DNA from 3 places in the uncultured Phyllobacterium sp. genome. Region 1 is predicted to be linked to each of the others. Evidence: riboswitches for the same ligand, from Rfam matches in the RefSeq annotation. Region 1 holds a riboswitch; each other region holds the start of a gene.
What was found. Region 1 has a riboswitch for cobalamin ahead of bluB (5,6-dimethylbenzimidazole synthase). Riboswitches for the same ligand answer to the same signal wherever they lie in the genome.
Positions count from the first base shown of each region.

Region 1 (2,261 bases):
GCTGGTTTTAACAAGCAATTTTCCTAAGATGCGGCTGATTTCACCGGAGTGCCGTCATGACAGATCTTTTCGCAACCAGAACGGACATCCTTCCAGCCCGCAAGATTGTCGGGCGGGTGAGCGGCCTGTTCCAGGCGCCGAAAGACAGTTTTGTCACCGCTGCCACGGACACGCTCGATCTCACCTTTGAAGGCATCCGCGGCGATTATCATGCCGGCCTGACGCGCCGGTCCGGCGGACGCGAGCCCTGGTATCCGCGCGGCACGGAGATGCGCAACGAGCGGCATATTTCCATTCTGGCGGCGGACGAACTCGAAACCATTGCCAGCGCCATGGGCCTTGCGGAAGTCAAACCCGAATGGATCGGCGCCAACATGGTTGTCGATGGCATTCCCTCACTTTCCATGCTGCCGCCGCGCACGCTGCTGTTCTTCGAAGGCGGCGTGACGCTGAAGGTCGACGGGCAGAACGCGCCGTGCAAGGTCGCCGGACGCTCTATTGCCGAGCGGGCGCAGACCGCCGATCACACCGCGACGGCGCTTGACTTCGTCAAGGCGTCGAAGCGGCTGCGTGGCATCGTCGTCTGGGTTGAAGTGCCGGGAATCATCCGTTCCGGCGAAAAAATCGATGCGCGCCTGCCGGAGCAATGGATTTATCCGGGCTGACGCTTGCGTCCTTCGCCGATCTGTGGCGAATGGAATGCAGGTCCGGTGCCTGCATGCAGGAGAATCGGGAAGCCGGTGCAAATCCGGCACGTGCCCAACGCTGTATAGGGGATGGGCCGCGCAGATTGCCACGGGGAAACCCGGAAGGCGCGCGGTTCAGGTGAACCTCAGTCAGAAGACCGGCCGGACCGGATAGCCGAAACCGCACGGACAGCGGGGAGGTGTCAGGGGTCAGGGCAATCTGGCCCTCGCATTGTTGGGAGCAAACGATGCACGATTCTGCCTGCGGTCCCGTGGCCGCCGCCGATTTTTCCGCGGACGAGCGCGCCGCGGTCTACAAAGCCATCCATACCCGCCGCGATGTACGCGACCAGTTCCTGCCAAGGCCCGTCGACGACGATGCGCTGCTGCGGCTGCTCGATGCCGCCCATCACGCGCCGTCGGTGGGGTTCATGCAGCCGTGGAATTTCATTCTCATCCGCGATGCGGCACGCAAGGCCGAGGTGCACCAGGCCTTTACCCGCGCCAATGCCGAAGCAAAGGCCATGTTCACCGACGAGCGCCAGGCGCTCTACGCATCGCTGAAGCTTGAGGGCATCGTGAAGGCACCGGTCAATCTGTGCATCACCTGCGACCGGACACGCGGCGGCGATGTCGTTCTTGGGCGCACCCATAACCGGCAGATGGACGTCTACAGCACCGTCTGTGCCGTGCAGAACCTGTGGCTGGCGGCGCGGGCGGAAGGCATCGGCGTCGGCTGGGTCAGCATCTACCACGACCGGGACATGCGCCGCATTCTGGCCATCCCCGATCATGTCGAGATCATCGCCTATCTCTGCATCGGCTATGTCGACCAGCTCTACGATCAGCCGGAGCTGCAAAAGCGCGGCTGGCGCGAACGGCTGCCGCTGGACCAGCTCATCTATGAAGATCGGTGGAATGCCGGCGCCGAAGTCAGCTCGGATCGTCCTCGTCCGGATCCAGCAGCCGCGTCGCCCGCCATTCCGTCAATTTCCGGTTGATCGCCTCGAGCACGAAGAAACGGGCCGAGTCCTTGTCATAGCCCTCGTCGCGCAGCGCATCGTAATCCGTGTGCTGATGGCGGACATGGGCGACCGTGGCCAGCCACACCGCAATGGGCGGCGGCAGGGTTTTCATGTGCGGTGCCGTGGCGGCGGCGCGTATGGGCTCGGAATCCGAATAGGGCACTGCAGGCAAAAGCAGTGTCAGCGCCTTGCCGATAGCCCTTTGGCGGTTGGTCCCTGAACTCATTGCACTCTCTTCCCGCCGATTCGCTGATCGATATACCAGCCTATTTCAGACGCGACGAAATTTGCCGTCAACGGAAAAACAAAACTTGCCAAATCTGTATTTCTCACATAAACATATCTTTATATCTTTTGAGGATACCTTGATGGACAAACGTGATCTCAATCTTGACCTGATGGTCGATACGCTGAAGGCAGCGGCGGAACCCAGCCGCCTGCGCATTCTGGCGCTGTTGTCCCGGGGGGATCTGACGGTTTCCGATCTGACCTCCATCCTCGGGCAGTCGCAGCCGCGCGTCTCCCGCCATCTCAAGCTGCTGTTCGAAGC
Region 1 is NZ_CABSQF010000032.1:8,255-10,515, reverse strand. It holds gene RDL77_RS17815 (MOSC domain-containing protein) at 57-665, shown strand; cobalamin riboswitch at 692-868, shown strand; gene bluB (5,6-dimethylbenzimidazole synthase) at 935-1,687, shown strand; gene RDL77_RS17805 (DUF2293 domain-containing protein) at 1,620-1,937, opposite strand; gene RDL77_RS17800 (metalloregulator ArsR/SmtB family transcription factor) at 2,080-2,261, shown strand, end outside.

Region 2 (2,261 bases), on a different contig from region 1:
TGGCAGCGCGAGGCCTGACGTCTCAATGACGATATGGTCAAAACGGTCCGGACGGTCGAGCAGTTTGGTCATGGTCGGGATGAAATCGTCGGCCACGGTGCAGCAGATGCAGCCATTGTTCAGCTCGATCACATCCTCGTCGCGGCAGGCTTCGATGCCGCAGCCCTTGAGCAGGCCGCCATCGACGCCGAGATCACCGAATTCATTGATGATGAGTGCGATGCGCTTGCCATTGGCGTTTTCGAGCAGATTGCGGATCATCGTGGTTTTGCCCGAACCGAGAAAACCGGTGATGACCGTTGCTGGAATCTTCTGACCCTGCATATTCCTATCCCTTCATGGTGAGCGGCAGCCCGGCTGCCACGAAATAGACTGTTGCCGCGGCCTGCGCTACGGCCTGATGGAGACGTCCGGCATGGTCGCGAAAATCGCGCGCCATGCGGTTCTCCGGTACGATGCCGAGACCCACTTCGTTCGAAACCAGAACGATCGAGCCTTGAAGTTTCGGCAGCACTTGCACGAGCTGCCGTGTCTCGGCGGTGATATCGCGCTCGGCCATCATCAGATTGGTCAGCCAGAGCGTCAGGCAATCGACAAGGATCGCCTTTCCTTCGGCAGCAACCCCTTGCAGGGTATCCACCAGATCGAGCGGTTCTTCGATGGTGTGCCAGGATGAACCACGCTGCGCCTTGTGCAGGTCGATGCGGACTGACATTTCCTCATCCCAGGACCTGCCGGTTGCGACATAAACGGGTTCAAGGCCGGAAGCCATGATCAGGCCTTCGGCAAAACTGGACTTGCCCGAGCGGGCACCGCCGAGAATGAACGTCACGCCGTGATTCAGCTGGGGCATCGCCGTCACTGCAATCGCGATGATCCGTCAGGTACGATCAAGCGGAATGCGGGCGGGGAAACGAGCGCGTATACAATGCGAGCAGCCATAACAACCTCCGTGCTGGGCCTGAAGGGACACGACCCTTCGGTTCTTGGGCAGGATTGCCCCGAGCGTTTCCTGGGAAACGCTCTATGACTGGCAGGTCTCCTGGCTCGCGGGTCACAGGATGAATGCTGCCTTCCCGGTTTCCCAGTGGCTGCCTTCTGCATATGCGTCAGGCTTTGCATTGATCCTCGCCGCTCTACAGTCGCGGGGTCGGCTGCGGTGGGGTCGCCCTTGAGGGTACAACCGTCGCATTCCCTTTTGATCCCTTGGCCTTTGGCCAATATGGGAACCAATCATGGCTGGGACGTTATTCACCCCCCACGGGAAATGTCAATGGAATCCGCACGGTTTGCTCAGGGAGCGGCACATGCAAGCAGCGCATCCACATCCAGCACTGTTTCAAGCTCGGCGGCGATACTATCCAGCGCGGCGTCCACCCCGGCCTTGTAGTCGAATGTTTCAGCGGCAATGCCCATCGTGCCCAGAAGCGCGGCGCGAAACCGGTCCGCCCCGAAAAGCCCGTGCAGATAGGTGCCGAATACCTTGCCGTCCGCCGATATGGCACCGTCATTGACGCCGTTGATGCGCACCGCGGGGCGCGAACAGTCCGGGCCGGTCGTCCGGCCCAGATGAATCTCGTAGCCATCAAGCGGCAGATCGAACGGCAGCGATTGCGCCGCCACATTGCGCACGGTCTTTTCCGGCTCCATCACCGTATCGATATCGAGATGCCCGAGCCCTGCCGTCTCCGTCACGCTGCCCTCGATGCCGTCGGGATCGCGCACGGTCCGGCCGAGCATCTGGAAACCGCCGCATATGCCGATGATATGGCCGCCGCGCCGCCGGTGCAGGTCGAGATCCCTGTCCCAGCCGTTCTCGCGGAAGCGCAGGAGGTCGCCGATGGTGGATTTGGACCCGGGAATGATGACCAGTCCCGCATCGGCAGGCAGCCGCTCGCCGCTGCGCACCATCACCACATCCACCTGCGGTTCGGCCATCAGCGGGTCGAGATCGTCGAAATTGGCGATGCGGTCGAGCACCGGCACGGCGATCTTCAGCGCCCGGCCCTCGCCCTTCACCAGACGCTCCAGCACGACGGAATCCTCGGCCGGCAGCCGCGCCGCGTCCTTCAGCCATGGCACCACGCCGAAAGACGGCCAGCCGGTGAACTGCGTGATGGCTGTCAGGCCGTCATCGAACAGCGAGACGTCGCCGCGAAACTTGTTGATGATATAGCCGGCAATCATCTCCCGGTCTTCCCGCTGCAGGATCGCATGGGTGCCGACGAGCGAGGCGATCACCCCGCCGCGATCGATATCGC
Region 2 is NZ_CABSQF010000060.1:11,040-13,300, forward strand. It holds gene cobW (cobalamin biosynthesis protein CobW) at 1-324, opposite strand, end outside; gene cobU (bifunctional adenosylcobinamide kinase/adenosylcobinamide-phosphate guanylyltransferase) at 329-853, opposite strand; cobalamin riboswitch at 1,015-1,249, opposite strand; gene RDL77_RS22690 (cobyric acid synthase) at 1,294-2,261, opposite strand, start outside.
Region 2: linked by a shared signal. The riboswitch ahead of cobU (bifunctional adenosylcobinamide kinase/adenosylcobinamide-phosphate guanylyltransferase) and the one ahead of bluB (5,6-dimethylbenzimidazole synthase) in region 1 are both predicted to bind cobalamin.

Region 3 (2,261 bases), on a different contig from region 1:
TTGGCCACTTTCAGGAACGGTACGACGCCCTGGCTTTCGCCGTTGGTTCCCTTGATATGGGCGCCAAGACCGCGCACGGGCGTCCAGTCATTGCCCAGGCCGCCGGAATATTTTGCGAGGAGCGCATTGTCCTTCACCGCCTTGAAGATGCCGTCGAGATCGTCGGCGACGGTGGTCAGGAAGCAGGAGGACAGCTGCGGACGCAGCGTGCCCGAATTGAACAGCGTCGGTGTGGATGCCATGAAGTCGAACGACGACAGCAGATCGTAGAATTCGATGGCGCGTGCTTCCCGGTCGATCTCGCGGGTGGCGAGGCCCATGGCAACGCGCATCAGGAAGGCCTGCGGCAACTCGAACCGGATACCGCGTGTCTGCTGGAGATAACGATCATACAGAGTCTGCAGGCCGAGATACTGGAACTGCAGGTCGCGTTCCGGCTTCAGGGCTGCTGATATTTTCCGCAGGTCGAAGCGGGCGAGTTCAGGGTCGAGCAGTTCCGCTTCAATGCCGGCCTTCACATAGGCGGGGGAATAATCGGCGTACCGCTCCGCCATTTCGTGCTGGGTCGCCTGTTCAGGCCGGCCGAAGACAAAGCTCAAGGCTTCGCGGCGCAGCTTGTCCAGAAGCAGACGGGCGGTGACAAAGGAATAGTTCGGTTCGGTTTCAACGAGTGTGCGTGCAGCCAGAATGGGCGCAAGCGACAGTTCGTCGAGGGTGATGCCGTCATAAAGATTACGCCGGGTTTCGCTGAGGATCGGCGCGGCGCTCGCCCCCTCAAGTCCTTCACAGGCTTCGTCGATGATGCGGGCAAGCCGCACCGCATCGAGAGGTGTCTTGGTTCCGTCGAGCAGGGTAACGCTCAGCGACGGGCCGGTTTCGGCCACCGGTTCCACCAGCTTCGCCCGTTCTCGCGCCCGTTCTTCCCGGTAGAGCACGTAAGCACGCGCAACCTTGTGGTTTTCGCTGCGCATGAGAGCAAGTTCGACCTGGTCCTGCACATCTTCAATGTGAAACAGACGGCCTTCGCTGCTGCGGCGCTTCAAGGTTGTCACGATCTCTGCAGTCAAGCCTTCGACGACATCGTGTACCCGGCGCGAACCGGCAGCGACATTGCCTTCAACGGCGAGGAAGGCTTTGGTCAGGGCAACAGTGATTTTCAGCGGGTCGAAGGGTGTGACCGAGCCATTGCGGCGAATGACGCGATAGCCGGGCTCGCTGGATGATGGCTGCAATTCGGCAGGACGAACCGGCGACTGACCGTCGGCGCGGGTGGCTTGAAGAGAAAGAGACATGTGCTTATACCCCAAATGTTGGGGGCAAAGGTCGAGCGCACGCGTGCAAGAATCCGGTCAGCTTGCGGCCGACCATTGCAAGCGACACACCGGGACACCCCGCCCGTGGACGTTCATCATGTCATGGCAGGTCTCCTGGCTCACAGGTCGGCGCTGGTGTCGGCCTTCCCGAAGCTGGGCTTCAGTGGCATTGTCGACAACAACTCGCTGTTTACAGTTGCGGGGGCAGCGCCGGCATCAATGTCCAGGACATTTCACCGGCTTCCCTCTTAGCTCCCGGTCTTGCGACTCGGAGAGAACCATAACATCTATATTTAGTATCAAATCGTCGTTTTTAGTCAATAGGTAGATGGATACGTCTTCGCGTACTCAGAGCACTGCGGATTGCGGCAAGACGAACGGCACGGATTTTCCAGGCAGACCGCCCACCTTGAGCGCACATTCATAGACGCGCAGGATGCGGTCATCCGTCAAGACCTCCGTGGGGGTGCCCACAGAATCGGCTCTCCCCCTGTGCATGACCACGACCCGGTCGGCAAACATGGAGGTGAGGTTGAGGTCATGCAGGATAGCGATGACCCCGCCACCGCGATCGGCAAAGTCGCGGGCAATCTGCATGATGATCAGCTGATGTTTGATATCGAGGCTCGACACAGGCTCATCCAGAAACAGGAAGCGCGGCTGGCCGTCGAGCACCGGCTGCCAGACCTGGCAGAGGACGCGCGCCAGTTGCACCCGCTGCTGCTCGCCGCCGGAGAGTTCCTGATAGAACCGCCCACCGAAACCCGCGAGGTCAACGCGCTCAAGCGCTTCATCGGGCAGTGTGTCCACGTTGTGGCGCGAAGCACCGGAGCGGCCGCTGGTCATGCCCAGCTTGACGATCTCACGCACGGTAAACGGGAAGGACAGCGAGGTGGATTGCGGCAGGATCGCCCGCATGGTTGCCATCTGCCAGAGCTTCAACCGGTT
Region 3 is NZ_CABSQF010000006.1:132,619-134,879, reverse strand. It holds gene RDL77_RS06005 (ribonucleoside-diphosphate reductase subunit alpha) at 1-1,292, opposite strand, end outside; cobalamin riboswitch at 1,400-1,611, opposite strand; gene RDL77_RS06000 (heme ABC transporter ATP-binding protein) at 1,662-2,261, opposite strand, start outside.
Region 3: linked by a shared signal. The riboswitch ahead of RDL77_RS06005 (ribonucleoside-diphosphate reductase subunit alpha) and the one ahead of bluB (5,6-dimethylbenzimidazole synthase) in region 1 are both predicted to bind cobalamin.